One region of the Celeribacter sp. ULVN23_4 genome, then DNA from elsewhere that is predicted to be linked to it. Evidence: riboswitches for the same ligand, from Rfam matches in the RefSeq annotation. Region 1 holds a riboswitch; each other region holds the start of a gene.

What was found. Region 1 has a riboswitch for cobalamin ahead of ACYBHZ_RS09745 (TonB-dependent receptor plug domain-containing protein). Riboswitches for the same ligand answer to the same signal wherever they lie in the genome.
Region 2: another riboswitch for cobalamin. It lies ahead of ACYBHZ_RS02890 (energy-coupling factor ABC transporter permease); the one in region 1 lies ahead of ACYBHZ_RS09745 (TonB-dependent receptor plug domain-containing protein).
Region 3: another riboswitch for cobalamin. It lies ahead of nrdH (glutaredoxin-like protein NrdH); the one in region 1 lies ahead of ACYBHZ_RS09745 (TonB-dependent receptor plug domain-containing protein).

The regions. Positions count from the first base shown of each region.
Region 1 covers NZ_JBTVYO010000003.1:185,194-195,551, reverse strand. The annotation lists gene ACYBHZ_RS09765 (formate dehydrogenase beta subunit) at 21-1,547, opposite strand; gene ACYBHZ_RS09760 (formate dehydrogenase subunit gamma) at 1,544-2,041, opposite strand; gene ACYBHZ_RS09755 (LysR family transcriptional regulator) at 2,144-3,031, opposite strand; gene ACYBHZ_RS09750 (Tex family protein) at 3,158-5,554, shown strand; cobalamin riboswitch at 5,645-5,844, shown strand; gene ACYBHZ_RS09745 (TonB-dependent receptor plug domain-containing protein) at 5,973-7,796, shown strand; gene ACYBHZ_RS09740 (ABC transporter substrate-binding protein) at 7,797-8,675, shown strand; gene ACYBHZ_RS09735 (FecCD family ABC transporter permease) at 8,672-9,655, shown strand; gene ACYBHZ_RS09730 (ABC transporter ATP-binding protein) at 9,652-10,358, shown strand, end outside.
Region 2 covers NZ_JBTVYO010000001.1:572,267-582,624, forward strand. The annotation lists gene smc (chromosome segregation protein SMC) at 1-2,603, opposite strand, end outside; cobalamin riboswitch at 2,793-3,013, shown strand; gene ACYBHZ_RS02890 (energy-coupling factor ABC transporter permease) at 3,051-3,725, shown strand; gene cobW (cobalamin biosynthesis protein CobW) at 3,774-4,847, shown strand; gene ACYBHZ_RS02900 (hypothetical protein) at 4,854-5,006, opposite strand; gene cobN (cobaltochelatase subunit CobN) at 5,071-8,748, shown strand; gene ACYBHZ_RS02910 (GNAT family N-acetyltransferase) at 8,697-9,206, shown strand; gene ACYBHZ_RS02915 (hypothetical protein) at 9,210-9,572, opposite strand; gene ACYBHZ_RS02920 (MOSC domain-containing protein) at 9,659-10,358, opposite strand, start outside.
Region 3 covers NZ_JBTVYO010000001.1:927,144-937,501, reverse strand. The annotation lists gene rfbD (dTDP-4-dehydrorhamnose reductase) at 1-194, opposite strand, end outside; gene rfbB (dTDP-glucose 4,6-dehydratase) at 191-1,240, opposite strand; gene rfbC (dTDP-4-dehydrorhamnose 3,5-epimerase) at 1,237-1,797, opposite strand; gene nrdF (class 1b ribonucleoside-diphosphate reductase subunit beta) at 1,924-2,895, opposite strand; gene nrdE (class 1b ribonucleoside-diphosphate reductase subunit alpha) at 2,911-5,037, opposite strand; gene nrdI (class Ib ribonucleoside-diphosphate reductase assembly flavoprotein NrdI) at 5,019-5,489, opposite strand; gene nrdH (glutaredoxin-like protein NrdH) at 5,506-5,727, opposite strand; cobalamin riboswitch at 5,816-6,003, opposite strand; gene ACYBHZ_RS04590 (ribonuclease D) at 6,383-6,994, shown strand; gene ACYBHZ_RS04585 (KpsF/GutQ family sugar-phosphate isomerase) at 7,010-7,972, shown strand; gene lptC (LPS export ABC transporter periplasmic protein LptC) at 7,982-8,581, shown strand; gene lptA (lipopolysaccharide transport periplasmic protein LptA) at 8,599-9,105, shown strand; gene lptB (LPS export ABC transporter ATP-binding protein) at 9,102-9,833, shown strand; gene hpf (ribosome hibernation-promoting factor, HPF/YfiA family) at 10,079-10,358, shown strand, end outside.

The DNA.
Region 1 (10,358 bases):
CTCGCTCCAAAGCTCAACACTCATTCTGCGGCCTCCTTCTGCGCGATCTTCGGCGCAAAATCTTCCGGGAAATGCCGCAGCGCCGACATCACCGGATAGGGCGTGAACCCGCCCAGCGCACAGAGCGATCCGTCCACCATCACCTCGCACAAATCGGTCAAAAGCGGGATCGCAGCCGTATCCCCCTCGGCAATCCGATCAATCGTCTCAACGCCCCGCACCGCCCCGATGCGACAGGGCGTACATTTGCCACAGCTTTCGACCGCGCAGAATTCCATCGCGAACCGCGCCATCGACAGCATATCCGCGCTGTCGTCGAACACCACGATTCCGGCATGGCCAATCAGTGCCTTTTGCCCGTCGAACTCTTCGTAGCCAAAGGGCGTGTCGAACTGATCCGGGTGCAGATAGGCGCCCAGAGGCCCACCAACCTGCACGGCCTTAACCGGACGCCCGGAGGCGGTGCCGCCCGCGATCTCGTTGACCAACGTGCCGAGCGGCATACCAAAAGCGGTCTCGAACAGCCCGCCTTGTTTGACGTTCCCCGCGATCTGGATCGGCATGGTGCCTTTCGAGCGACCAAGGCCAAAATTGGCGTAATGCTCCGCGCCCTTGGCGAAAATCGCCGGCACGGTCGCCAGAGAGATCACGTTGTTCACCACGGTCGGACGGCCCAGAAAGCCCTCAAGCGCCGGAAGCGGCGGTTTGGCACGGACCACCCCGCGTTTGCCTTCGAGCGAATTGAGCAAGGACGTTTCCTCGCCGCAAACATAGGCCCCCGCGCCAACACGGACTTCCATGTCAAAGGCACGACCACAGCCCAGCACATCAGCCCCCAGCACGCCCGCACCGCGCGCAATCTCAATCGCCCGGCGCATCACGGCCACGGCATCCGGATATTCGGAGCGGGTGTAGATGTAACCCTTCGTCGCCCCACAGCCGAGGCCTGCGATCGTCATGCCTTCGATCAGGGTAAAGGGGTCGCCCTCCATAATCATCCGGTCGGCGAATGTACCACTGTCGCCTTCATCGGCGTTGCAGACGATATATTTCTGCGGCGCACGGGCGAGCCGCACCGTGTCCCATTTGATCCCGGTCGGGAACCCCGCCCCACCGCGACCGCGCAGGCCGGAGAGTTTCACCTCGTCGATGATATCGTCTTGCGACATGCCAATCGCACGCTTGAGACCTGCGAGTCCGCCGTGCGCCTCATAATCCGCAAGAGACAGCGGATCGGTCAGGCCACAGCGCGCAAAGGTCAGCCGGGTCTGACGCGCAAAGAACGGAATGTCCTCGACCTTGCCCAGTGTCTCGACCTCGCCATCCAGAAGCGCCGCGACATCGTCCTCGGACACCGGCCCATAGGCCAGGCGTTCGCCATCCGTCTCGATCTCGACCAGCGGTTCCAGCCAGATCATCCCACGCGTGCCGTTGCGGATGATCTCTGCATCCAGACCGCGCGCAGCAATCTCTTGCGCCAGCGTCGCAGCCACGTCGTCAGCGCCCAGCGCCTTGGCCGCCGAATCCATCGGAACGTAAATTTTCATGCCGACACCCCAATTTTCGTGGCCGCCAAAGCCTTCTCCACCCGCGCCTCATCGGCCCGCGCGATCAGCTTGTCATCCACCATCGCGGCGGGCGCGCAAGCACAAAGGCCAAGGCAATAGACCGGCTCCACCGTCAGCTTCCCATCCGGCGTGGTGCCATGCCACTCAAGGCCGAGTTTGTCCAAAAGCCGTTCGGCCAAAGCGACCCCACCCATCGACTGGCAGGCCTCAGCGCGGCAGATTTTCAGCACATGCTTGCCTGCCGGTTTTTCCCGGAAATCATGGTAGAACGAGATCACGCCCTTTAATTCGGCTGAGGTGATCGAAAGCGCCTTGCAAATCGGCGCATGGGCCGCCGCCGGGATCACACCGAACGCATCCTGCAACGCGTGCAGGATCGGCAAAAGCGGACCTTCGTGTGAGACATGTGCAGAGATAATTTCTGCAATGGTCCCGTCATCTGCAGACAGAGCGAGAGCGTGGGCTGGCGACATGGCTGACCTCATGGAATACGACCGTATACATTTTGACCATGTGACCACGCGCGACATCGTTAAATCAATATCGTTAAATCGTTAAATGATAGAGAAAAACTATCAAACTAGATCTGAAATCCGTCGCGCCTCGGCCAACAGCGCCGCCAAAACCGGCGTATTCGGATCACGGTGTGGCGCGATGAGCCCCACGCGGTGCCCGACCTCCCCACCAGAGAGTGGAATAAGATCGAGCGCCTTACCCTCAGTGAGAAACCGCGCCACGCCTTCGGGCAGGACTGTGATCCAGCCACCGCTCTCCACATGCGCGATCAACACCACCGTCGAATTCGATTCGACGCCCACCTCCGGCACCACACCAGATGCGCTCAGGTTACGGTCGATGATCCGTCGGTTCTGCATTTCCGGCGACAAAAGGCAGATCGGCACCCCGTCGAGATCGCTCCAATCGACCGATTTGCGCCCGGAAAAGACGCCCCCCTCAGCGCTCACCACCATGTAACGCTCTTCATAGAGCGGCACGGCACTCACGCGACCAAGAGGTTCATTGTCGAGATACGTCAGCCCCGCGTCCGCATCGAGATCGTCCAGCATGGTCAGGATTTGCGACGAAGGTTTCGACAGGATCGTCAGGCGCACATTCGGATGCGCCGTCATGAACACGGTCGAAAGCCGCGCGGCCCAAGTGAGCGCCGTCGGGATCGCCGCAATCCGCAACTGCCCGGACAGGCCATGTTTCGTCGCCCGCATTTCATCGCGAAGCTGGCGGCTGTCGGCGACAATCTTGCGCGCCCAGACCAAGGCCCTTTGCCCCTCCGGCGTCAATCCGCCGAAGCGCGAACCGCGAAAAATGAGCTGCACGCCCAACTGATCTTCGAGCTGCTTGATTCCCGCCGAAAGGCTGGGTTGCGTGATGCCAAGCGAGATCGCGGCCCGCCCGAAATGGCCCTCTTTGGCGACGGCGATGAACATTTCGAGCTTGCTCAGCATAGGGAGGTTCCGATCAAAAGCGCTTCTTTTGATAGGCATATCATATCACCCCCAAACAGGCCACGTCTCCTCTTGGCGCGGCCGATCAGGACCGCTAAGACAGACGTCCCGACAGGAGGACCACAGTTGAGCACGCCCACCGATCCGCAAACATCCGCGCGTATTGCCCGCACCATCGCCACCGACATCGCCGCCTCGCAGACACAGGTCTCCGCCGCGATCGGGCTTTTGGACGAGGGCGCGACCGTCCCCTTCATCGCGCGCTATCGTAAAGAGGTCACGGGGGGCCTCGATGACACGCAGTTGCGTCTTCTCAATGACCGCCTCTCCTACCTGCGCGAGCTTGAAGCCCGCCGGGTGACCATCCTCAAATCCATTGAGGATCAGGGCAAGCTGACCGACGAGCTCAAACGAGCCATCGCAGGCGCGGAGAGCAAATCAACGCTCGAAGACATCTACCTGCCCTACAAGCCCAAACGCCGGACCAAGGCGATGATCGCCCGCGAAAACGGCTTGGAGCCTTTGTTGGACGCGATCAAATCGGACCGCTCCGCCGATCCCGAAAAACTGGCCGAAGGCTTCATCTCTGAGGCCGTCCCCACCGTCAAAGACGCGCTCAACGGCGCGCGTGACATCGCCACCGAAGAGCTCTCAGAAAGTGCAGAGCTTCTCGGCAAGCTGCGCGATTTCATGCGGCGCGAGGCGCTTGTCACCGCGAAGGTCATCGCGGGCAAGGAACAAGAAGGCGCGAAGTTTTCCGACTATTTCGACCATTCCGAGAAATGGGCTGACATCGCCTCCCACCGCGCGCTTGCCATCCTGCGCGCCGCCAAGGAAGAGATCGTCACGATGGACATCGCGCCCGAGCCGGAAGACGGCGCGGCACGCGCCATCGCCATGGTCGCGTCTTATCTGGGCACCGCATCGGAGCAGCCCGGCGATCTGTGGCTGCGCACCGTGGCGCGTTGGGCTTGGCGGGTCAAATTTGCGATCTCGCTGCACATCGACCTGCTGGGCGAGTTGCGCCAGCGTGCCCATGAGGACGCGATCACCGTGTTCTCGCGCAACCTCAAAGACCTTTTGCTCGCCGCTCCGGCGGGCGCGAAAGCCACGCTCGGCCTCGATCCGGGTATCCGCACAGGCGTCAAAGCCGCCGTGGTCGATGCCACCGGCAAGCTCTTGGAAACCGCAACGCTCTATCCGTTCCAGCCGAAAATGGATGTGCGCGGGGCAGAGGCGAAAATCATCGATCTAGTGACCCGTCACGGCGTCGATCTGATCGCCATCGGCAACGGCACCGCCAGCCGGGAAACCGAGAAACTCGTGGGCGAAACGCTCAAACTCCTGCCGCCCTCCGTCAAAGCCCCGACCAAAGTCGTGGTCTCGGAAGCGGGCGCGTCGGTCTATTCCGCATCTGAGCTTGCCGCCACGGAATTCCCCGATCTCGACGTGTCGCTTCGAGGCGCGGTCTCCATCGCCCGACGTCTGCAAGACCCGCTCGCGGAATTGGTGAAGATCACACCCGAAAGCATCGGCGTCGGCCAGTATCAGCACGACGTCGACCAGCGCCGCCTGTCACAAGCGCTCGAAGCCGTGGTCGAAGACGCGGTGAACGCCGTCGGCGTGGACCTGAACATGGCCTCTGCGCCGCTCTTGGCCCAAGTCGCGGGGCTCGGCCCGTCACTCGCCCAAAGCATCGTCATCCACCGCGACATCCACGGCGCTTTCCCCTCGCGAAAATCCCTGCTCAAAGTTTCCGGCCTCGGCCCGAAAGCCTTTGAACAATGCGCGGGTTTCCTGCGCATCCGCGAGGGCGACGAGCCGCTCGACGCCTCCTCCGTGCACCCGGAGGCCTATGACGTCGCCCGCGAGATCGTCAAAGCCTGTGGCCGCGACATCCGCGATATCATGGGCAGCCCCGCCGCGCTCAAGGGCCTGCGCGCCGAGCAATTCGTCACCACGGACTTCGGGCTACCCACCGTGCGCGACATTTTCACAGAGCTGGAAAAACCCGGCCGCGACCCGCGTCCCGAGTTTAAAACCGCGACCTTCACCGATGGCGTCGAAGACATCAAAGACCTGAAACCCGGCATGCGGCTTGAAGGCACCGTCACCAACGTCGCCGCCTTCGGCGCGTTCGTCGACATCGGCGTGCACCAAGACGGGCTGGTCCACGTCAGCCAGCTCGCCGACCGTTTCGTCAAAGACCCGCATGAGGTGGTGAAAGCTGGAGACATCGTTTCTGTGCGCGTCACCGAGGTGGATATTCCCCGCAAACGCATCGGGCTTTCGATGCGCAAGGACGGCGGCGCGTCCGAAGATCGCAAACCCCAACAGTCGCGTGGCAACCCAGCTGGCAACGGCGGCAAAGGCAATTACGGCGGCAAGCCCCGTGGCCCCAACCCCGGCGGTCCGAAAGGGCGCGGCGCGCACAACCAAGGCAAGGGCCAAGGTGGACCCCAAAGCGGTGGCCAAGGTGCCCTCGGCGCGGCTCTGCTTGATGCGATGAAAAACAAGCGCTGAGCAAACCCGCCGCCACGCGCCCTTCCGCGACGTGAAGCCATATATAATGACGCGATTGGCCGGAGAATCTTGACTTCTTCGGCCATATCGCTTTTCTGCACCCATTCAAGTTCCGGCATAACACCCGGATAAAAGGGAACATGGAACGGGCCCTAACGCCCGAAGCCGTGGCTGCCCCCGCAACTGTGAGCGGTGAGCGAGGCCAACCAGAGCCACTGGGATTTCCCCGGGAAGGCTGGCTGTCGCCGAGATCCGTGAGCCAGGAGACCTGCTTGGATGATCACCCTTTTCCGGGCGCGGGGCGTGCCATGGAAGCGGCACATCCGCAGCGGTGACGCACTCACTGTCTGCGGAGCATTCCTCCACAGGCCCAAACGGATCACGGGAAGCCGCGCGCTTCTTTTCAGGAGGATACTCCATGCACGCCCTTACCAGCCTGCGCTTTTCATTGCTGGCCTCTGCCGCATTAACCCTACCACTTGCCGCCCTCGCCCAAGACGCGGGCGAGATATACACTCTGGACGAAATCGTCGTCTCCGGAAGCCTGACGCCCGTCGCCAAAAGCGACACGGGCGCGACGGTGGAGACTTTGGGCATCGATGAGACGGGCGACGCCGCGCAATCGGTTTCTGATGTACTCTCTACTCTGCCCGGCGTCTCGATGAGCCGCAACGGCGGTGTCGGAGCCAGCACCACATTACGCATTCGTGGCCTCTCCTCCAATTACATCGGAGTACGGATCAACGGTATTGACGTGACAGATGTGGCAGGCCCTCAAGCACAATATGATTTCGGCGGGCTACTTTCCTACGGCATCTCCTCGATTGAGGTACTCAAAGGCTCGCAATCCGCGCTCTACGGCTCCGAAGCTATTGCCGGATTGGTCAGCATCGACACACTCTCAGGCGAGCCCGGACTGAGCACGACCGTTGAGGCCGGCAGCTACGGCACCTACTCCGCAGGTGTCTCCAACAAAATCGAAAGTGACACCGGCTCTCTGGCTTTCACACTTTCTCACTTCAAAACCGATGGTTTCTCTGCACAGTCCAACAACACCGAAGATGACGGGTTCGAGGAAACCACTCTGACCTTTGGCCTGGAGCAAGACGTCAGTGACACTGTAACGTTTGGGCTAAGCGGTCTCTATCGCACGTCTGATCTGGACTATGATGTCTCCTTTGATACCTACGCGACCGCAAGCCGCGAGGAAAAAGGTCTGCGGGCCTACGCTCAAATCCATGGCGATCTCGTGACGCATGAAATTGGCGCTTCAATGTTCCACGCCGACCGGACCAACCTGTCAGGCGGGGCGGCAATCGACTACATCAGCCGCCGCAAGGAATTCACATACCTCGGCTCCGCCGACATTTCCGCCATTACGACATTCACTTTTGGTGCCGAATATACCGAAGAAAAATTCAAGGTTCTCAGCGCGTGGGGCAACACCATAAACAAAGACCGCAATGCCGCCGTGAAAGGAGAGATTTTGATCGAGCCGACCTCTGGGCTGAACATTTCCGCCGCATTGCGCTATGACGACCATTCCAAACTCAGCGATCACCTTTCGGGACGCCTTGCTGCCGCATGGGAAGTCACACCCGATTGGATCATACGTGGGGTTCTGGGCACTGGTTTCCGCGCCCCCTCGCTCTATGAACGCTACAGTGACTATGGCAACCCCGACTTCACCGAAGAAACCAGCCGCAGCGCTGAATTGAGTGTTGAGCGCCGCTTCTTGGGCGATGATTTCGCAAAAGCAACGCTGTTCTACACGGAAATCGACGACAAAATTGACTACAACTACAGCACCTATGCTTACGAGCAGATCGGCGGAACCACCACGTCCAAAGGTCTTGAGCTTTCCGGGCGCTATGGTCTGTCGGAACGGTTCGCACTCTACGGTAACTATACCTATACCGATGCCGAACATAGCAACCAGCGCGCGGCACGGGTTCCGCGTCATGACGCCTCCATCGGCCTTGATACCACTCTGACGGACCGCCTTTCCGGTGCCTTCGAAGTGCAATTCGTCTCAGACCTCAAGGACATCGACACCTCCACCTCGACGCTCTTCGATCTGGATGACTACACGTTGTTCCACGCAAGCCTGTCCTATGACCTGACCGACAAGGTTCAACTCTACCTGCGCGCAGACAACCTGACCGACGAGGATTACGAAACCATCTCAGGCTACAACACGCCGGGTCGCTCCGCCTATATCGGCGTCAAAGCGTCCTTCTAAGTGCGCCCTTCTGCGCTCATAAGCTTCGCCGCCGCCCTTGTCTTCACGGGGGCGACGGCCTTTGCCGACAATCTGTCCGAGCCACCGTCGAAGTCACTGTCGAAGCCACCGTCCGAGACCGCCCCCAAACGCGTCGTCTCGATCAACCTCTGCACCGATCAGCTCGCCATGATGATCGCAGCGCCCGGACAACTGCTCTCGATCACAGACTACGCCCGCGACCCGAGCGCCTCCGTGATGGTCGAAGAGGCACAGGCCTATCCCGTCAATCACGGTCAGGCCGAAGAGGTCTACCTTCTCAAACCCGATCTCGTCCTCGCCGGGCAATATACCGCGCGGGCCACCGTTTCGATGTTACGGCGGCTGGGGATCGAGGTTGTGGAATTTGCTCCGGCGCGCTCGCTCGATGATGTGCCGGTCAACCTTCTCAAAATGGGACAGGCGCTTGACCGCGAGGATGTCGCACAAACCATCGCCGATGATTTTGCCCGACGCTTGTCCGACACAAGTCCGACGCAAAGCCGACGCCCGACTGCGGCGACTTATGCGGCCAATGGCTACAGCACCGGGGCCGAAAGTCTCGCCGGTGACATCATCGAAGCCGCAGGCCTCAAGAGCCTCGCGACAGAGCTCGGCCTGCCCTATGGCGGGTTTCTTCCGCTTGAGGCTTTGGTCATGGCCGATCCCGATCTGGTAATCTCCGGACGCGGACAAGGCGGCTACGCGCGGGCCGAAGAGGTTCTATCCCATCCCGCCTTGACCCATTTGAGCGGGGGTCATATGGCCTTTCAGGACCGCGATTGGATTTGCGGCCTTCCCGCAGTGATCGGCGCGGTGGAGCGGCTTCGGGACGTGCGCGAAAGGCTGGAAGACCAATGAAATATCCGTGGCTTATCGCACTCCTCACCGGTTTGATCATCGCCCTGTTCGCGCTCTCTTTGGTGATCGGCGTGGCGCAGGTCGGCCCTATCGAGAGCCTCGTCGCCCTGTTTTACGACAGTGATGGCCCTCTCAGCATGGTGATGCGCGAGATCCGCCTGCCGCGCGCCATTCTCGGCGTGATGGTCGGCGTGAGCCTTGGCCTGTCGGGGGCTGCGATGCAGGGCTATCTGCGCAACCCTCTGGCGGAACCCGGCGTGATCGGCATCTCCGCCTCCGCAGCGCTCGGCGCGGTCATCGCCCTGCAGACCGGCCTTGCCGCCCTCTTCGCCCTCGCCCTTCCGCTCGCCGCCCTCGCCGGCGCCGCCGTCTGCGTCACCCTCCTCCTGCTCCTCGCCGGGAGCGGCGGAACCCTGTCCCTCATCCTCGCCGGGATCGCGGTCTCCGCCTTGTCTTCGGCGCTCACGGCATTGGTGCTCAACCTCTCGCCAAACCCTTTTGCCGCCAATGAAATTGTCTTCTGGATGATGGGGTCTCTGGCCGATCGCTCGTTCCTGCATGTCTGGACCGCGCTGCCCGTCATGGCCATCGGCTGGGCGCTTCTGGCCTTCACCGGACGCGGCATCGACCGTCTGACATTGGGCGAAGAAGCCGCCGCCTCCATAGGCATCAACCTCAAGCGTCTGCGCCTTTTGCTCGTCGCCGGGGTCGCCGCCTCCGTCGGTGCAGCCACCGCCGTTGCGGGGGCCGTCGGCTTTGTCGGCCTCGTCGTGCCCCATGTCCTGCGCCCGCTCGTCGGCGCACGTCCGGCGCGGCTTCTCCTGACCTCCGCATTGGGCGGCGCGGCGCTTGTTCTGACTGCCGACATTGCCGTCAGATTGATCCTACCCGGGCGCGATCTGAAACTCGGCGTCCTGATGGCTTTGGTCGGTGCGCCGGTGTTCTTCCATCTGATCTGGCGGATGCGGGGGCGGTCATGACAGTGTTATCCACGCATAATCTCACGGTTCGCCGCGGCAATCGCATCACCCTCGACCACGCCTCCTTTACGGTCGCGCCCGGCGAATTCGTCGGCCTGATCGGCCCCAACGGCGCAGGAAAATCCACGCTCCTGCGGGCGGCCCTCGGGCTGATCGAAGCCGAGGGCGAGAGCACGCTCGCAAAACTTTCCCCCGCCGCCCGCGCCAAGGCCGCCGCATGGCTGCCGCAAGCGCGCGAAATCGCATGGCCGGTCAGCGTCGCGCATCTCGTGTCCCTCGCGCAAAACGAACGCCAAGACGCGCCGGAAGTGATCACAGCGCTTGAGCGCATGGACCTCATGAGCTTCGCCGAGCGCCCCGCGACAGGCCTGTCCGGCGGCGAACAAGCGCGCGTCCTGATCGCCCGTGCTCTGGCGCAGGATACGCCGCTGCTCTTGGCCGACGAACCCATTGCAGGGCTCGACCCGGCGCATCAAATCGGCTGCATGGACACGTTCGCAGCCCTCGCCAAAGAAGGCCGCGGCGTTGTCGCCTCGCTGCATGATCTCGGCCTCGCGGCGCGCCATTGTTCACGCATCGTCGTCATACACGAAGGGCGCATCGTCGCGGACGGCGCACCCCGCGCCGTTTTGACGGAGGCGCTTCTCGCCGAGGTGTTCGCAATCCGCTGCCACATTGCGGAAGCGCCCGAGGGCATGGTCTT
Region 2 (10,358 bases), on a different contig from region 1:
GCATGCACCGCTTCGCGCAAGCTTTCCTCCGCAACAGCGAGCGCGTCAGAAGCGCGTTTGCGGCGATGCTCGGCATCCTCGATTTGCGCCATCAGGGCTTCGCGTTTTTCCGCGATCTCCTCGGGCTGAGCGGCCGCCTCGTAAAGCTCTTCCTCGGTCGCTTCCTTGCGATCCTGCAATTCCGCAACGCGCCTGCCCGCCGTATCAAGGCGGTGCCGCCAGCCGGACAGCTCCTTGGTCACCTCTTGCGACCGGCGGGTCCGCGCCTCGCCTTCGCGGCGGATTTCATCATGGGACGAGCGCTTGGTCATCATGGTGATCCGCGCGGCCTCGACGGCGAGTTTCACCTCTTCGATATCCGAACGTGCTGCGTCGAGATCGGGCAGGTCTTTCACCGCCTTCTCCGCCTCGCGCAGACGTTGGTCGGCTCCGCGCGCCTCTTCCTCATGGCGGGCCACGGCGAGACCGAGATTCTCGACCTTGCCTTCCGCCAACGTCTTTTCATTTTCCACCCGCGACAGGGTCCGTGCGGCCTCCGACATGGCGCGGTCTGCATCGCGGCGCGCTTCGCGAGCCAGACGGTCGGCTTCGGTCAGGCGGGCGAGGTCGGCCTTCAGATGTTCGTGGGCCTGCGCTGCACCGTCCGCCTTGGCTTCCGCCGCGACGAGTTCCTGCTTCAGGTCTTCAAGCCGGTTGAGTTGTTGCAACCGCAGCGCGGCCGCCGAAGGCGCATCCTCGGCCCCGGCGCGATAGCCGTCCCAACGCCAGAGATCGCCCTCAACAGAGACCAGCCGCTGACCGGGTTCGAGATCGGCTTGCAACCGCGCGCCATCCTCGGCACGGACAAGACCGATCTGCGCCAGACGACGCGACAGAACCGGCGGCGCGGTGACATAGCCCTCAAGCGGCTCAACACCGTTGGGCAAATCTTGATCATCCGGGTATTCCGGCAAAGTGACCCAGCCAGAAGCCTGATAGCTCTCAATCGCAGGCTGTCTCAAATCATCAGAAAGCGCCGCACCGAGCGCTTTTTCATATCCTGATTTGACTTTCACCAAATCCAAAAGCTGTTTGCCGCCGATCTGATCGCGGTCGAGCATTTTAGCCAGAGCCGACACTTCGGCCTTGAGCGCACCGACCTCGCCCTCGGCCTCTGAGCGCGCCGCACGGGCCAGCGCCTCACGCGATTGCGCTTCTGTTCGAGCCTCGTCGGCCTCGATCAGCATCGCCTCGGCTTCTTCGGTGCGCGCGACAGCTTCTTCCTGCTGCGCTTCCGCCTCTTCCAGCGCCTCGGAAGAATGCGCCAGCGTTTCGCGCGCCGCGTCCACAGCCCCACGAGCCCGGTCGGCCTCGCCACGGGCGCGGTCCAGCGTCTTGCGGTTGTCCTCGACCAAACGGTTGGCAGATTGGTGCCGCGCCGCGAGACGAGCAACATCTTCGGTCATTTGCGACAGGGCCGTTTCGCGATCGGCCAAAATTTGGCTCGCCTCGGATGCTTCCGCAGCCGCTTCCAAGAGCTTCGGCTCATGACCGTCTGCGGCTTTGATAAGTTCCTTCTGCTCCCATTCCAGACGCGAAATGGTCTCTCCCGCATCCTTGTTGAGCTGTTCCTCGCGGGCCATGTCGGCGACCAGTTGATCGATCCTACGCGACAGGGTTTCAATCATCTCGCGCGCGCGGCGTTCCTCGTCGGACAGCTGATCGCGGGACACAGTCAAACGCTGCAACACAGCCGCCGCGATGGCTTCTTCCTCGCGCAGCGGCGGCAGCGCCTCTTCAAAGCTTTCGCGCTGTTTTGCGGCATCGCGGGCGAGGCGCTCTGCTTCCGAGGCCTGCGTCAACCGGGTGCGCAAAATGTCTTCGGCCTCAGACCGGGCCAAATCGGCATCGCGCCAGCGGCGGTAATGCAGAAGGCCTTCGGCATGGCGCAGCTCGGTCCCGATCTCGCGATAGCGCGCGGCCTGACGTGCCTGACGCGCAAGCGAGGCGAGTTGGCTGGCGAGCTGCTCGATTACATCATCAACGCGGGCAAGGTTGGTTTCCGCCCCCTTGAGTTTCAGCTCAGCCTCATGGCGTCGCTGATACAGGCCTGAAATCCCAGCGGCCTCTTCCAAGATGCGCCGCCGCGCCTTCGGCTTGGCGTTGATCAGCTCGGAGATTTGCCCCTGGCGCACCAGAGCCGGGGAATGCGCCCCCGTCGAGGCATCGGCAAAGAGCATCGAGACGTCGCGGGCCCGGACATCTTTCGCGTTCACCTTATAGGCAGAACCGGCATCGCGCGTGATCCGGCGGATGATCTCGACCGAGTCGCTGTCGTTGAACCCGGCGGGCGCGAGGCGCTCCGAGTTGTCGATCATCAGGCACACTTCGGCAAAGTTGCGCGCTGGACGGGTCGAGGCCCCGGCAAAAATCACGTCTTCCATTCCCGCGCCGCGCATCGCCTTGGGGCGGTTTTCGCCCATCACCCAACGCAGCGCTTCCAGCAGGTTCGATTTGCCGCAACCGTTCGGTCCCACAACGCCCGTCAGCCCATCCGCGATCACGAGATCGGTGGGGTCTACAAAGCTTTTGAAGCCGTTGAGACGCAGACGGGTGAAATGCAAGAAGGGCCTCTCTGTGATTCCTTTTGGATAAAAACTGTTCGGGAGGCTGCGCGCCGAGTCAACGGGGTAGCCGCGAGATATGGAGAAAACGGCATAGTTATCCACAAAATATTGCACATCGTTAGGATTTCGCCGAATTTCCCTTCGAACAAGCCGTGTCAAATCGCTTGACCCCGCCATGCTGCAACCGCCAAATAGACGCGTCATGGTTCCCCGAGACAGGTACAAAAGCCTTCGGGGAGAAATGGGAATGTGGTGCGTGTGATCCACCCCGGAACACAAAGCCACAGCCGCCCCCGCGACTGTAAGCGGTGAGTGCCCGTCGGCATACCACTGAGGGAAACCTTGGGAAGGTGACGAGAGCGCTTCGACCCGCGAGCCAGGAGACCAGCCCTGACCACATAACTCAACCCGCCGACGGGGATGTCGGCAATGGAGGATCATTCGATGCATATCGAACCCGGTATTGTCACCGGTGCGAAGATCGCACTGTCTTATGCCACCGCTGCTGGCGCTGGTCTTTACACACTCAAAGAAAGCATTGGCGCATTGCGCGAGACGGGCGCGGGATCGTTCCTAGCGCGGACCATCATCTCGACCGCCGCCGTTTTCGTCTTTTTTCAGGTTCTGCCGCATTACCCCGTGGGCGTTTCAGAGGTGCACCTGATCCTCGGCTCAACCTTGTTCCTGCTCTTCGGAGCCGCGCCCGCCGCGCTGGGTCTGGCACTCGGACTATTGGCGCAGGGCGTGTTGTTCGCACCCTTCGACCTGCCGCAATACGGCATGAACGTCACCACGCTTTTGGTGCCCCTGTTCGGGATTAAAGTGGTCGCGGGTCGCATCATCGCGCCGGACACGGCCTATGCCGATGTGTCCTACAAACAAGCCTTGGCACTATCGACGACCTATCAAGCGGGGATCGTGCTCTGGGTCGCATTCTGGGCCTTTTACGGGCAGGGCATTTCCGCCGAGAGCCTTGCCGCCGTCGGCATGTTTGGCGGCGCCTATATGACCGTCATCCTGCTTGAGCCGCTGGTCGATCTGGCTGTTCTGGCGGGGGCGAAAGCGATCAAAGGGCTCGGCAAAACCGGTCTCGTATCCACGCGCACGCTGTCGGCCTGAGCCGGTGCCGGGGCTTCGGTCCCGGCGAATTCTTTAAAGGATACTGATATGGCAGCGAAAATTCCTGCAACGGTCGTGACCGGTTTTCTCGGCGCGGGCAAAACGACCCTGATCCGGCATATGCTCTCGCATGCGGAGGGCAAACGGATCGCGTTGATCATCAACGAGTTTGGCGATCTTGGCGTCGATGGCGACATCCTCAAGGGCTGCGGCGATGCGACCTGTTCGGATGATGATGTGATGGAGCTGTCGAACGGCTGCATCTGCTGTACCGTCGCCGATGAATTCATCCCGACAATGAAAAAGCTTCTGGAGCGCGAGGACAAGCCGGATCACATCGTGATCGAAACCTCGGGGCTGGCTTTGCCACAACCTTTGGTCCGCGCCTTCAACTGGCCGGAGATATCGACGCAAGTCACCGTCGACGGCGTCGTGACCGTGGTCGATGGCAAGGCAGTGGAAGAAGGCCGCTTCGCCCATAACATCGCCGCCGTGGATGCGCAGCGCAAGCTGGACGAGAACCTCGACCACGAGGCGCCACTCTCAGAATTGTTCGAGGACCAGATCGCCTGCGCCGACATGATCGTGGTGAACAAGGCCGATCTTCTGGGGCTTTATGAGGCGGAAGCGCTGGTGCGCAAGCTCAAGGCTGAGGCCCGTCCGGGCGTGCATGTGCTGCGCGCGACGAATGGGGCATTGCCGGTAGATGTCTTGCTTGGTCAGGGGATCGGGGCCGAGGGCGATCTTGAGGCGCGCGGTGAGGTACATCACCACCATCACGACGACGATCATGATCATGACGACAATGATCACCACCATGACCATCACGAACACGGCCACGACGAGTTCGAAAGCTTCGTGGTGATCCGCCCGGAAATCAACGATCCGAAAGCCTTTTCCGAAACACTCGCCGATGTGATCCGTGAACACGACATTCTGCGACTAAAGGGATTTGTCGCGGTGAAGGGCAAGCCGATGCGTTTGGCGGTGCAGGCCGTCGGCCCGCGCGTCGACAGCTATTTCGATCAGCCCTTCGGAACCGCCCCGCGCCTGTCGCAGCTTGTTGTCATCGGCGAGGCCGGATTGGATCGCGCTGCGATCGAAGCCGCGCTGAAAGCGTGAAGGCCGTCACTCGGCCTTCTTCTTCTCCGCAGCGGCCTTCATCCGGGCAAGCAATTCGGCTTTGGGGGCCAGTTTGCCCTTCGGCTGCTGACGCTTGTGTTCACCATGTTTCGGCGCGCCGGAAACTTTCTTCGGCCCGCCCATTTTCGAATAATCCATCTCAGACCTCATTTGGGGTTTGTCGAGCAATGCCCTGAAACGTCGGGCGTGACAAGGAGAAGCGATGCATCTGCTCGCCGCCACCCCCGGTTCCATTGATGACGGCAGCGAGGCCGTCGACCTTGGCCAGACACCGGCCGATCTCGTGGTGATCTCGGCTGCGGACACAGAATTGGCGCTTTTGTCGGAAGCGCGGGCGGCCATGACGAAGGCGCCGTCTCTCCGTCTCGCCTCGCTTCTGCATCTGCGCCACCCGATGTCCGTGGACCTGCATCTCGACACCTGCGCCACCAAATCCCGCATGGTGATCGCCCGTGTGCTGGGCGGCACCGGGTATTGGAAATATGGCCTCGAACAATATGCCGCGCGGCTGCATGAGGCGGGCGTTCCTTTCGTGGCGCTTCCGGGCGACGACAAACCGGACGCAGAACTCGCCGCGCTTTCGACGGTCTCGACGGAAGATTACCACCGTCTCTGGTCCTATCTGACCGAGGGCGGGGCTGAGAATGCTGTGGCCTTCCTGTCCTACGCCCGCGCCATGCTCGATGGTGGCGAGGCACCCGCGCCCGCGAAACCGTTGTTGCGGGCGGGCGTGTATTGGCCGGGCAAAGGCGGTGTGGATATTGATCAGCTCTCGGCAAACTGGATTGAGGGCGCACCCATCGTTCCCTTGGTATTCTACCGGGCTTTGGTCCAAGGCACGGGGCTTGGTCCGATCAACGGACTGATCACAGCCCTTCAAGCGCGGAGCCTCAATTCACTGCCCGTCTTTGTCGCCTCGCTGAAAGACCCCGTGTCGGCGGCGACCTTGGAACGACTGTTCCAAGACGCACCGCCTGACGTCATCCTCAACTGCACCGCTTTTGCCGTCGGCACGCCAGAAAGCGGCGGGACGGAAACGCCTCTGACCAACGCAGCCGCCAATGGCGCGCCGGTGTTTCAGGTCGTGCTGGCAGGCTCCTCGCATGACGCATGGGAGGCGGGGACCAGCGGGCTGTCTGCACGGGACATCGCGATGAACGTCGCCTTGCCGGAAGTGGACGGTCGGGTGATGACCCGCGCGGTGTCGTTCAAGGGCGAAGCCTATCGCGACGCCGCCACGGAATGCACCATTGCCACCTATCGCGCCGAAGAAAGTCGCATCGCCTTTGTCGCGGAACTCGCCGCCAATTGGGCGGACCTGCGCCGCTCCCCGTGCGATGCGCGCAAGGTCGCGCTGGTGTTGGCGAATTATCCGAACAAGGACGGACGGCTCGCGAACGGGGTCGGGCTCGACACACCCGCAGCGACGGTGAGCGTATTGCATCGTTTGTCCGATGAGGGTTACCGGATCGACAGCCCCCCGGAGGACAGCGACGATCTGATGCAACAGATCATGTCCGGTCCGACCAACTGGCTCACCGACCGCGCGGCGCGAAACGGTGGCGTGCGGCTGTCGCTTGCCGCGTACAGGGAGCACTACGCCGCCCTGCCCGAACCGGTCCGCACGCAAATTGAGGACCGATGGGGCAAGCCCGAAGACGACCCTTTCGCCACCGAGGATGGTTTTGCCCTCTCGGTCCTGACCTTCGGAAATGCGGCTGTCGGCGTACAACCCGCGCGTGGCTATAATATCGACCCGACGGAGACCTATCACTCCCCGGACCTCGTCCCGCCGCACAACTACCTCGCTTTCTATTTCTACCTACGCCACAGCTTTGGTGCACAGGCGGTGGTGCATATGGGGAAGCACGGCAATATGGAATGGCTGCCGGGCAAGGCGGTGGCGCTGTCTGAGACCTGTCTGCCCGAAGCCGTGTTCGGCCCAACGCCAAATCTCTATCCGTTCATCGTCAACGATCCGGGCGAAGGCACACAAGCCAAGCGCCGGGCGCAGGCCGTGATTATTGACCATCTGACGCCGCCACTGACGCGTGCGGAGACCTATGGTCCGCTCCGTGATCTGGAAGCCTTGGTGGACGAATATTTCGAAGCCGCCGGGGTCGATCCGCGCCGGATCAAAACGCTGCGGCGAGAGATTTTGAGCCTGAGTTCCATGTCAGGGCTGGACCATGATGTCGGGATGAGTGGAACAGATGAAGACGGCGATCTGGCGAAGCTCGACGCCTATCTCTGCGAACTCAAGGAAGCGCAAATTCGCGACGGCTTGCACATCTTTGGAACCGCGCCAGAAGGACGGTTGGCCCGTGATCTCGCGCTGGCCTTGGCGCGTGTCCCGCGCGGAGATGGCAAAGGACGCAATGCCTCCTTCATTCGCGCAATTGCGCTGGATTTGGGTCTAAATTTCGACCCGCTCGATTGCGATATGGCGCAGAGATTTGATCAGTTCCGCCCCGAATGTCTGGCCGAAATCACCGCACAGAAATGGCGGACCTATGGTGACACTGTCGAGCGGCTGGAACTGTATTCCGCTCAGCTTCTGGACGAGGGCATGAAAGCCCCCGGCCCCGCCTCGCAAGCCGTGCTCGACACGTTGCGCGAGGAAATTTTGCCCACGGTTCAAGCCAGCGGCCCCGCCGAAATGCATGCGCTTCTGACCGGGCTAGATGGACGTTTCGTCCCGCCCGGCCCCTCCGGCGCCCCCACGCGCGGGCGGCTGGATGTGCTGCCCACAGGCAAGAATTTCTATTCCGTCGATGCGCGCGCCGTGCCGACACAGACCGCGTGGCAGCTCGGCTGGAAATCCGCGAACCTTCTGATCGAGCGCCATTTGCAAGAGCATGGCGACTGGCCGCGCGCGATGCTGATCACCGCATGGGGCACGGCGAACATGCGGACCGGCGGCGATGACATTGCGCAGGCTCTCGCGCTCATGGGTGTCAAACCGAAGTGGGATTCTATGTCCCGCCGCGTGACAGGGTTCGAGATTTTGCCCGCCTCCGTTCTGGGCCGTCCGCGCGTCGATGTCACGCTGCGCATCTCCGGCTTTTTCCGCGACGCCTTCCCGCAACTCATCGCGCTCGTTGACAGTGCCGCGCGGGCTGTTCAAGCGCTTGACGAGCCGGAAGAGGACAACCCGGCAGCGGCGCGCGCGCGCCGCGGAGAGGGAAATTCCCGCGTGTTCGGGTCTAAACCCGGCGCTTACGGCGCGGGACTTCAGGCCATGATCGACGAACGTCTTTGGACCGACAAAGCGGATTTGGCGGAAGCCTATCTCGAATGGGGTGGCTATGCCTATGGCGCGGCGCAGGAGGGGGTCGCGGATCGCAGAGGCTTCGAGGCACGGCTGTCTCAGGTCGAGGCCATCGTGCAAAATCAGGACAACCGCGAACACGATCTCTTGGACAGTGACGATTATTACCAGTTCGAGGGCGGTGCGGCGGCGGCGGTTGCGACGCTTCAGGGCGCAGATCGCCCGATCTATCACAATGACCATTCCCGGCCCGAACGTCCGGTGATCCGCACATTGGATGAAGAAATCGGGCGGGTGGTGCGTTCACGCGTTGTGAACCCGAAATGGATCGAAGGCGTCAAACGACATGGCTACAAGGGCGCGTTCGAGATTGCTGCTACAGTGGATTACATGTTCGCCTTCGCCGCCACGACGCATGCCGTGAAGGACCATCATTTCGATCTGGTGCATGCGGCCTTTATCGAGGACGATGACACGCGGGACTTCATTGCCGAGCACAATGCACCAGCGCTGCGCGAGATCGCGGAGCGGCTGATTGAGGCGATGGAGCGCGGATTGTGGCGCCCCCGCTCGAACTCGGCGCGGGGGCTTTTGGAGAGGCTCAGGTGACACCCGAACGGATCGGCCCGGACGATGCGCGCGTGGCAGAGGCGCTTGAGCTGATCCGCACGGCATTTGCCGGGATGGAGGGGCGGATCGATCCTCCGTCCTCGATGCACCGCATGACGCTTGAGAGCCTGCGCGACGATGTGCGAGACAAGGAGCTTTGGGGCATCGGTGCGCCACTCGTCGCCTGCGTGATCCTGACAGAGAAACCCGGCCGACTGTATATCGGCAAGCTTGCCGTCGCCGAGATCGCACGCGGCAAAGGCTTGGCGCGCCTTTTGATCGGGGTGGCCGAAGAGCGTGCGCGGGAAATGAGGCTGGACCGGTTGGAATTGGAGACCCGCGTCGAGTTGACGGAGAACCATGCCGCCTTCACGAAACTCGGGTTTGTGGAAACCACGCGCAACGCCCATGCGGGATATGACCGCCCCACCTCGATCACCTTTCAGAAGGCTCTGTAAGGCTCAGCCCCAAGGCCGCGTCTCGCAGGTGCCGGGTACCCAATCCTTCGCACCGGGCCCTGCCGAGCAATCGAGCTGACCTTTCGACATCGCCTGATCCCCGATGAAAGTGCCGCTCTTGATTTTGCAGCCCGTCGCCTGAATCGCGGCAGTTTCCATCTGCATCAGGATGAGCCTGCGCGAGGGGGGCGGAAAGACCATATTGACGCGGTGCACCTCGACACAATTGCGGGTGTCTTCTGTGTAGACACGATAGCTGTTGCCGCCAACGTCGACCGGGTAGAACCCCGCGCGAGAATAGCCCAAGGCCGGGCTGTCAGCGACACATGCGGGCAGCATGATGAGGAAAGAAAGAGTCGGTGCCAATTTCATGACACCAGCTACACGCAACAGGGTTAACCAGAGATTAACACACGCGATGTTCGGACCGGATACTTATGCCCCGGTTTCAGCTAAAACGACTGGTCGACACCGTGTTTTGGGTCGAGCAGATTCGAGGGGCCGGTTTCCAGCACCTCCACCTCATCGCCAAGCACGATATTGCCCTCTTCTTCGACAACCATGTTTTGCCCGAAGATGATCTTGCCCGTCATGGCGCGGTGAATACGGCCCAAGGTGGCAAGCGGTTCGCGCGGATGCATTTGTTCACCGGTCTGCGGATCCTGAGTGACCATGACACAGCGATCACAGGGCTTCACGATGCGGAACACGGTCGAGCCAATACGAATCACCCGCCATGTGTCCTCACTCCAGGGCTCGATGTCCCCAGCGATCACCACATTCGGACGGAAGCGGAGCATTGAGACAGGTTCGGCCAACTCCGCGTTCAGCTCGGCAAGAGAGGCCTGAGTGGTCAAAAGAAGCGGGAAGCCATCGGAGAATGCCGTGAAGTGACCCTCACCTGCGTAAACGCGCGACACCGGACGCTGCGCCGTCTCCGGAAACCAAACAAGGCGCACCTCGCGTTCGAGCGCAGAGGATAGGAAGTGAGACGCATAATTGCCAGCGTCCTCAACCCCTTCGATCAGATTTGAGAAGACTTTTGCAGAGGTCGGAGCACCGCTTGGAAAAGGCACGTCGATGCGCGCGCCTTCAAATGAAATCGAAATACCATAGGGGGTGCACACCGCACTCAAGAGGGACATGCGTGGC
Region 3 (10,358 bases), on a different contig from region 1:
TCTTCCTCGGCCTTGTCCACCGCCGTGTAAGCCGCCGCGTTGATCACGGCCTCCGGTTTCAGCGCGCGGATGATCCGGCCACAGACCAGCGGGTCGGTCAAATCGGCCTCATCGCGCCCGAGAAAGCGGGCCTCCGGCAACAGAGAGCGAAGCTCGCTCGCGACCTGACCGGTTTTTCCAAAGACGAGGATCATGCCTTTACTCCCAAACGCTCACCCACACCGTGCCGATCCTGTAACGCGCGCCACCAGGTCTCGTTGTCCAGATACCACGCCACGGTTTTCTCCAAACCCTCTTCGACCGTCACCGAAGGGCTCCATCCCAGCTCATCGCGGATACGCGACGGGTTGATCGCATAGCGCGCGTCGTGCCCCGGACGATCCGTGACGAAGGTGATCTGATCCGCATAATTTCCGCTGGATTTGGGTCTTTTTTCATCCAGAATGGCGCAGAGCATCTCCACCAGTTCAAGGTTGGAAAGCTCATTTTCGCCACCGACATTGTAGCTACGCCCCAGCGCGCCTTTTTCCGCCACAAGCAATAAGGCGTCCGCATGATCCTCGACATAGAGCCAATCGCGAATGTTCGAACCATCGCCATAGATCGGCAGGGGTTTGCCCGCCAAAGCATTGAGAATGATCACCGGGATCAGTTTTTCGGGGAAATGGAAGGGGCCGTAATTGTTGGAGCAATTCGTCAGAACGACCGGCAACCCGTAGGTCTCATGCCAAGCGCGCACCAGATGGTCGGAGCTGGCTTTCGACGCGGAATAGGGCGAGCGCGGGTCGTAAGGCGTGTCTTCCGTGAACTTGATCGCCGGGTCATTGGGGAGCGAGCCGAACACCTCATCGGTCGAGATGTGGTGGAACCGGAAGCTCTCCGGCTTGCCGCTTTCCACCCAATATTTGCGTGCCGCTTCCAGCATGTTGAACGTGCCGGTGATGTTGGTCTCGATGAAATCCCCCGGCCCGTCGATGGAACGGTCCACATGGCTTTCCGCCGCCAGATGCATCACCACATCAGGGCGATGCTTGGAAAAAACAGTGTCTAATCCGGCCCGATCACGAATATCGACCTGTTCGAACGCATAGAGCGGGCTCTCCGCGACAGAGGCCACATTGTCGAGGCAGGCCGCATAGGTCAGCGCATCGACATTCACCACCTCATGCCCGCGCGACACCGCGAGACGCACCACGGCAGAGCCAATGAACCCTGCGCCGCCTGTCACCAGAAGTTTCATAGGCTGTCCTTTGTGAAAGGCGTTTTGAAATCCGCGAAGCTCTGGGCTTTCTCGTCTTTCTCGGAAATGATCGGCGTGATGCCTTCAAGCGGCCAGCCGATGCCGCAGCTGTCCCATTTCACGGCACCGTCGCACTCGGGCGCGTAATAGTCGGTGCATTTGTAGATGATTTCGCTGTCCGGCTCCAAAGTCATGAACCCGTGCAGGAACCCGGCGGGGATCCAAAGCTGTTTGCCATTCTCAAAGGAAAGCTCCGCGCCGACCCATTGGCCGTAGGTCTCGGACCCCTCGCGCACATCGACCGCGACGTCGAAAATCCGACCCTTGCCGCAGCGCACCAATTTGCCCTGCGCATGGGGCGGACTTTGAAAATGCAGGCCCCGCACCGTGCCAACCTCGCGCGACAGCGAATGATTGTCCTGAACGAACTCAGGCAGATCAAGCCCGGCCTCTTCGAGTTTTTTCTTGTTCCAGCTTTCCGAGAAAAATCCCCGATGATCGCCAAAACGCGGGGGCGAGATAAAATAAACGCCGTCTAACGCTGTCGAAGAAATCATATCTACCTGTCTTACTTGTCCGGATTACTCTCCGACATAAGTGCAGAATTCCGACGGTAGCCGCAACATTTCCCTCGGGAAAAGCGCGCATGTGGCGCCCGCTTTACACGGACGCCACATAAAATTTTAGAAATCCCAGTCTTCGTCTTCCGTCGCGACCGCCTTGCCGATCACGTAGGAAGAACCGGAGCCGGAGAAGAAGTCATGGTTTTCGCTATCGGGCGACAGGGCCGCGAGGATGGCGGGGTTCACTTCGGACACTTCCGGCGGGAAAAGCGCCTCAAAACCGAGGTTTTGCAAGGCTTTGTTGGCGTTGTAATGCAGGAAGACTTTGACGTCTTCCGTCAGCCCGATCCCGTCGTAAAGCTCTTCGGTATACTGGTTCTCGATCTCGTAAAGCTCGAACAGCAGACCATAGGCATAGTCTTTCAGCGCCTGTTGTTCCGCTTCCGGCAGTTTTTCGATGCCGCGCTGGAATTTGTAGCCGATGTAATAACCATGCACCGCCTCGTCGCGGATGATCAGACGGATCAGGTCGGCGGTGTTGGTCAGTTTCGCGCGCGAAGACCAGTACATCGGCAGATAGAAGCCAGAGTAGAACAGGAAGCTTTCGAGGAACACCGAGGCGATCTTGCGTTTCAGCGGATCGTTGCCCGGCGCGTAGGTTTCCAGAATGGCTTTCGCCTTGGCCTGAAGATGCGGGTTTTCTTCGGACCAACGGAACGCCTCATCCACCTCTTTCATCGAGCAAAGCGTCGAGAAAATTGAGGAATAAGAGCGCGCATGCACGGCTTCCATGAAGGCGACGTTGGTGAGCACGGCTTCCTCATGCGGCGTCACCGCATCGGGCATCAGAGCCGGCGCGCCGACGGTGTTCTGGATCGTGTCCAGAAGCGTGAGCCCCGTGAACACACGGATGGTCAGGCGCTGCTCCTCTTCGGTCAGGGTAGACCAGCTCGGGATGTCGTTCGACAGCGGCACTTTTTCCGGCAGCCAGAAGTTCACGGTCAGACGGTTCCAGACCTCAAGGTCCTTGTCGTCCTGAACCCGGTTCCAGTTGATCGCACGCGGGATGCGGATATCGGTCATATCTTTCATAACTCTTGGCTCTCCTTACAGCGTGCAGGACACGCAGCCCTGAACCTCGGTGCCCTCAAGGGCGGCCTGGCGCAGACGGATGTAGTAGATGGTCTTGATGCCTTTTTTCCACGCATAGATCTGCGCTTTGTTGATGTCGCGCGTGGTGGCCTCGGCGGGGAAGAACAGCGTCAGGGACAGACCCTGATCGACGTGTTCGGTGGCCGCGGCATAGGTGTCGATCAAGGCTTCCGGCCCGATCTCATAAGCATCGCGATAATATTCGAGATTCTCGTTGTCCATGAAGGCGGCCGGGTAATAGACACGGCCGATCTTGCCCTCTTTGCGGATCTCGATTTTCGACACGATCGGGTGGATCGAGGAGGTCGAGTTGTTGATGTAGCTGATCGAACCGGTCGGCGGCACGGCCTGAAGGTTGCGGTTATACAGCCCGTCCTTCATCACAGCCTCTTTCAGAGCCGCCCAATCCGCACGGGTTGGCAGGTCCATCCCGTCGAACAGAGCCTTCACCGTCTCGCTTTCCGGCAGCCAGTCGCGGTCGGTGTATTTATCAAAAAAGGAACCGTTGGCGTAATCGGAGGTCTCAAAACCTTTGAAGCTCTCACCGTGATCGCGCGCCAAAGCGTTGCTTTCCCGGATCGCGTGATAGGCAACAGCGGCGAAATAGACCGAGGTGAATTCGACGCCTTCCGGGGAACCGTAATGGATGTGCTCGCGGGCCAAAAAGCCGTGCAGGTTCATCTGGCCGAGGCCGATGGCGTGGCTTTCGTCATTGCCGCGACGGATCGACGGCACAGAGTCAATCGCCGACATTTCGGACACAGCGGTCAGGGCGCGCACAGCCGTGCCGACCGTCTGGCCAAGGTCTTTGCCGTCCATCGTTTTCGCAATGTTGAGCGAGCCGAGGTTACAGGAGATATCGGTGCCGAGATGCGAATAGCTCAGGTCGTCGTTGAACTCGGAGGCTTCGTTCACCTGAAGGATTTCCGAGCACAGGTTCGACATGTTGATCCGACCCTCGATCGGGTTCATCCGATTCACCGTGTCTTCGAACATGATGTAGGGATAACCGGATTCGAATTGAATCTCCGCGAGCGTCTGGAAGAACGCACGGGCGTTGATCTTTTTCTTGCGGATACGTTTGTCGTCCACCATCTCTTCGTATTTCTCGGTGACCGAGATTTCAGAGAACGGCACGCCATAGACTTTCTCGACGTCATGCGGCGAGAACAGGTACATATCTGCGTTTTTCTTGGCGAGCTCAAAGGTCACGTCCGGGATCACGACGCCCAGAGACAGGGTCTTGATGCGGATTTTCTCGTCGGCGTTCTCGCGTTTCGTGTCGAGGAAACGCAGGATGTCCGGGTGGTGCGCGTTCAGGTAAACCGCACCCGCGCCCTGACGTGCCCCAAGCTGGTTGGCGTAGGAGAAGCTGTCTTCGAGAAGCTTCATCACCGGGATCACACCGGAGGACTGGTTCTCGATGCCTTTGATCGGCGCGCCGTGTTCGCGGATGTTGGTCAGGAGCAGAGCCACCCCGCCACCGCGTTTCGACAGTTGCAGCGCAGAGTTGATGCCGCGACCGATGCTTTCCATGTTGTCTTCGAGACGCAGGAGGAAGCAGGAGATCAACTCACCACGGGATTTCTTGCCAGCGTTCAGGAAGGTCGGCGTTGCGGGTTGGAACCGGCCCGACAGCATTTCGTCCATGAAGGCCATCGCAAGCGCTTCGTCGCCGCGCGCAAGTGCCAGAGCAGTCATCACGACACGGTCTTCATAGCGTTCGAGAAAGCGCTGCCCGTCACGCGTTTTCAGCGTGTAGGAGGTGTAATATTTGAACGCACCGAGGAAGGTCGGGAAACGGAACTTCTTGGCATAGGCCTCGTCCCAGATCTTGCGCATGAAGTTCTTGGAATACTGATCGAGAACTTCGGCCTCGTAATAGCCTTCATCGACCAGATAGCCGAGTTTCTCGTCGAGCGAGTGAAAGAACACCGTGTTCTGGTTCACATGCTGCAGGAAATATTGCCGCGCGGCCATGCGGTCGGCCTCAAAGCGGATATGCCCCTTCTCGTCGTAGAGATTGAGCATGGCGTTGAGCGCGTGATAGTCCGTCGTTCCGTTCAGGCCATCGTCGAGCATGGCGCATCCCCCGTGTGTGTGAGGCCCAGTTTCTGGCCCATTTTCTCCAACCCGGCGCGAACCCGGGCAATATCAGTGTCGAATCCCGCCAACTCGAACTTGTAGAGCAGCGGGACATTGCATTTGCGGGCGATCACATCGCCCGAACTGGCAAACAAAGTGCCGAAATTTCTGTTTCCGCTGCCGATGACGCCTTTGAGAAGCGCGCGAACTTCGGGATCGTTCAACAGGCGAATGACCTGTTTGGGAACCGCGCCACGCCCCTCACCATCTGCGTAAGTCGGACAGATCAGAACAAAAGGCCGGTCGATCACCGGCCCTGACTCCTTCGGAGAGATCGGAATGCGTTTGGCGGGAAGCCCGAGCCGATCCACGAAACGCACCGTGTTCTCCGATGTGGAGGAATAGTAGACGACATCCGGAATGCAATGCGGACGTGGCGCCGCCGGCATCGGATTCCCCATCGGCTCAGACCAGACGTGCGATCATGTCAGGACGGAAACCGGACCAGTGGTCCTCACCCGCGACAACGACGGGGGCCTGACGATAGCCGAGACCGGTCACATGGGTCATGGCGTCATCGTCTTGGGTCAGGTCGATCACATCGTAATCCACGCCCTTCGCGTCGAGCGCGCGGGTGGTAGCCGTACATTGCACACAGGCGGGTTTGGAATAAACGGTGATGCTCATCTCTCTGTCCTCAAGCTCGTTTTTAATGTGAGTTCTGGACGCGAGCACGGCGACACGCCGCTTCACACGCCCGCGAACCCTCCGTTCGTGGTCATTCTTCATTCTGGCAGATATCCTGACTTGCAGCTCAAACACCTCCGCCCACCTTCCCGGCAAAAGCCAGTGGATTTTGGACATCGATTTGCCGCTTACAGTTGCGGGGGCAGTGCGGATTTCAACCGTCTTCCCTGTTCGCCAACCGACTCAACGGCCAGCACCAGAATGTCCCCACATTTGCAGCCGTGAGCTCATGGTGTCAATCTGGAATACACCAGATACAGTAGGAAAAATTTTTATCCACACCACAAATAGCATATTTTGATCAGAAGACCAAAAACCGCCCAACGCGCCGGAAAAGCCGAATTGAGGCGCATTTCGCCCCAAAGGGCGCCCTTTAAGGCCCATTTTGCGCCTTCTCCGGCGTTTTGCGCGCGCCACTAGATTTAGCATCCCCACCCTCAGACACATATTTCGTCACACCGCGTTTCGACGATAAAAGCACCCCGCCCTACGCAGGCCCAGAGCAGCGACGCTCCCTTGCCCCAGACCAACGGAAGCCTTATGCACAGACCCAACACCGACACAGCGTCGGATTTCAGAACAAAGGGTCAGAGCCATGGCGAATTTTCTGTATAAAAACGACCTTCCGGACGATCTCGACCTCGGGCCAGTTGTCGCCATTGATTGCGAGACCATGGGGCTCAATCCGCACCGCGACCGGCTGTGCCTCGTCCAGATGTCCGGCGGCGACGGCAATGCGCATCTGGTGCAGGTCGCGCGCGGCCAGACCGAAGCGCCGAACCTGTGCAAAATGCTCGCCGATCCGAATGTGCTCAAACTCTTCCATTTCGGCCGCTTCGACATCGCCGCGATGTATCACACCTTCGGCACGCTCGCCGAACCGGTCTATTGCACCAAGATCGCCTCGAAACTCGTGCGCACTTTCACCGACCGTCACGGGCTCAAGAACCTCTTGGACCAACTGTTGAAAGTCGACATTTCCAAGTATCAGCAAATGAGCGATTGGGGCGCGGAAGACCTGACCAATGCGCAGCTCGATTACGCCGCCTCCGACGTTTTGTATCTGCATCAACTGCGCGACAAGCTGAACACCATGCTGGAACGCGAAGGCCGTATGGAAATCGCGCAATCCTGTTTCGACTTCCTGCCGACCCGTGCCAAGCTCGATCTTGAGGGCTGGCCCGAGATCGACATTTTCTCTCACTGACCGGAGCCGAGCGACATGACACAGCCCGTCCCTTTTCTTGAGACCGCCCGCCGTGTGATCCGGCAGGAGGCAGATGCGCTCGGCCTGCTCGCTGAGAGCCTCGGCGCGGAATTTACCGCAGCCGTTGAGACGATCCTCGCCGCCAAGGGCCGCACCATCGTCACCGGCATGGGAAAATCCGGCCATATCGCGCGCAAGATCGCGGCGACCCTGGCCTCCACCGGCACCCCCGCGCATTTCGTTCATCCGGCTGAGGCCAGCCACGGCGATCTCGGCATGATCGGCGACGGCGATGTGTGTCTCGTCCTGTCGAACTCCGGGGAAACGCCGGAGCTTGCCGATGTGATCGCCTACACCCGGCGCTTTAAAATCCCGATGATCGGCGTTGCTTCGAAACCCGACAGCTCGCTGATCCGGGCCTGTGATGTCGCGCTCGTTCTGCCGAAAGCGGCTGAGGCCTGCGGGCACGGGATCGTGCCGACCACCTCGACCACGATGACGCTGGCGCTTGGCGATGCCATCGCGATTGCGTTGATGGAACATCACGCGTTCACCGCCGATAATTTCCGCGTTCTGCATCCGGGCGGCAAGCTTGGCGCACGTCTCACGAAAGTGCGGGCGCTGATGCACACCGACATGCCTTTGGTGCGCGCCGACACCCCGATGCGCGACGCCCTGTCCGTCATCTCCGAAAAGGGCTTCGGCGTGGTGGGTGTCGTGGAAGCGGACGGCCAGCTGACCGGGATCATCACCGACGGTGACCTGCGTCGCCATATCGACGGGCTTCTGGACAAGACCGCCGGTGAGATCATGACCAAAGGGCCGATGACCATCACCGCCGACGCTCTGGCCGAAAAGGCCGTTGCGCGGATGGATGAGCGTGCGATCACCTGCCTCTTTGTGCGGGAAACTGCCGATGACGGGCGTCCTTGCGGGATTCTGAAAATTCAGGACTGTCTTCGCGCCGGTGTCGTGTAAGACGTCCTTATGGCGCGGTACGACAACCCCTATTCCAAATTCGTGGCCTTCGCGAAGATCGCCCTGCCGCTGGCAAGTCTGGCGGTCTTGGCGACGCTGTTCCTGTTTGCCCGCGGCAAGGAGATCGGCGTATCGATCCCCTATGCGGATGTGGATTTGGAAACGCTCGCCCGCGAACAGCGTGTCGATAAACCGTCCTTTGCGACGGTGACACGCGACGGGTCCGAGCTTGAAATTTCCGCTGACGCCGTCCGCCCGGACCTGTCCACGCCGGACGTGGTCAATTCGACCGTCATTCACGGCGCGCTCAGGATCCCCGGCAATGGAACGGTCACGATGAAAGCCAATGACGGCGTGATCGACGGCCCGACCAAGATCGCCGAACTGTCCGGCGATGTGGAGATCGTGACCTCCACGGGCTACACGATTACGTCCGAGCGGATCGCCACGCTTTTGGATGTGTCCAAGATCGAAAGCCCTGGAACCGTCGAGGCGGAAGGGCCCGCAGGTGATTTAACAGCCGGTTCGATGGAAATTTCACAAGATCCGGAGACCGATGCCTACCTTCTGGTTTTCAAGAACGGGGTGAAGCTGATATATCAGCCCTGATTTTCGAGGAATTACACGTGCCCACCATCCGGTCCCTTTCGATCCGCTGCGCTTTGTCTCTGGCGCTTTCCGTTTCAAGCCTGCCCGCGCTGGCGCAGGGCGCTGAAATCGCCTTTGGCGGCCTCAAACACGACAGCTCGCTTCCGGTCGAGATCACCTCCGACCAACTGAGCGTCGATCAGAACACCGGCAAGGCGCTCTTCACCGGCGATGTGGTGATCGGACAGGGGCCGATGCGGCTCGCGGCCAGCACCGTCGAAGTGATCTACGCAACGGAAAGCAGCGACATCGCCAAGCTTTTGGCCTCTGGCGGCGTCACGATCACCAATGCGGGCGAAGCGGCCGAAGCGCAGAATGCGGAATATGACCTCGAATCAGGCACCGTCACCCTGACGGGCAATGTGATTTTGACGCAGGAAAACTCTGTATTGTCCGGCAACCGGATGGTGATCGACCTGAACACCGGGACGGGCCGTATGGACGGACGGGTCAAAACCATCCTGCAATCCGGGAAGGATCAATGAGCGACACCTCCGGGCTGAAAGTCCGCAACCTGCGCAAAGGCTACCGCAAACGGACCGTGATCCGTGACATCTCCCTCGACCTGCATCGAGGGGAGGTGGTTGCGCTTTTGGGGCCGAACGGCTCCGGCAAGACCACCTGTTTCTACTCCATCGCAGGGCTCGTCATGCCCGAGGGCGGTGAGGTGACGGTGGATGGCCGCGACATCACACTTTTGCCGATGTATCGCCGCGCCAAGCTTGGCATCGGCTATCTCCCGCAGGAGGCCTCGGTGTTCCGCGGCCTCTGTGTCGAGGACAACATTCTCGCCATCCTCGAAGTCTCCGAAAGCGATCCGCTGCTGCGCCGCGAAAAGCTTGAAGACCTGCTCTCTGAGTTCTCCATCGCTCATCTGCGGCGCGCGCCGGCCCTGTCTCTTTCGGGTGGCGAGCGGCGCCGAGTCGAAATCGCGCGCTGTCTGGCGTCTGATCCGTCCTACGTCCTGCTCGACGAGCCGTTCGCAGGGGTCGATCCCATTGCAGTGGCAGAAATTCGCGGACTGGTGTCTGACCTTAAGACCCGTGGCATCGGCGTCCTGATCACGGACCATAACGTACAGGAAACATTGGGAATTATTGACCGCGCCTATATTCTTCACGACGGCCATGTCCTGATGTCCGGGACCAAGGAAGATATCGTCGCAGATGAAACCGTCCGCCGGGTTTATCTGGGCGACAATTTCCGCATCTGAAGACGGGTTTCCATTGACATTTCCCCCATTTCTGACGCCTTATAATTATCCAATGCGTGACGTGAGAATGACAGCCTGCGCCATGGCACGACAGGGCCACTGGGCGCCAGAAAACACCGGGACACATTGTCTGGGTTCCCTTCCCGTCGCATGCATTGGATTCCCGCTTTCAACAAAAACCCAGGATCTCGCAGGGACGCCCGATTTGGCGTCGAAGTGCAGATCGAACTAAGAAGGAGGTATCTATGCGGTACCAAATCAGCGGAAAACAAATCGACATCGGTGAATCGCTTCAGACGCATGTGAAAACCGAGCTTGGCGCGGTGCTGGATAAATACGGGCAACGCCCGACCGACGCGAACGTCGTGTTTTCCAAATCTGGGGCGGAATATGTTTGCGAGTCCGTGGTGCACCTGTCCTCCGGGCTGAACGCACAAGCCAGCGCAAAGGCACATGAAATCTATGGTGCTTTCGATGCGTGCGCAGAGAAAATGGACAAACAGCTGCGTCGTTACAAACGCCGCC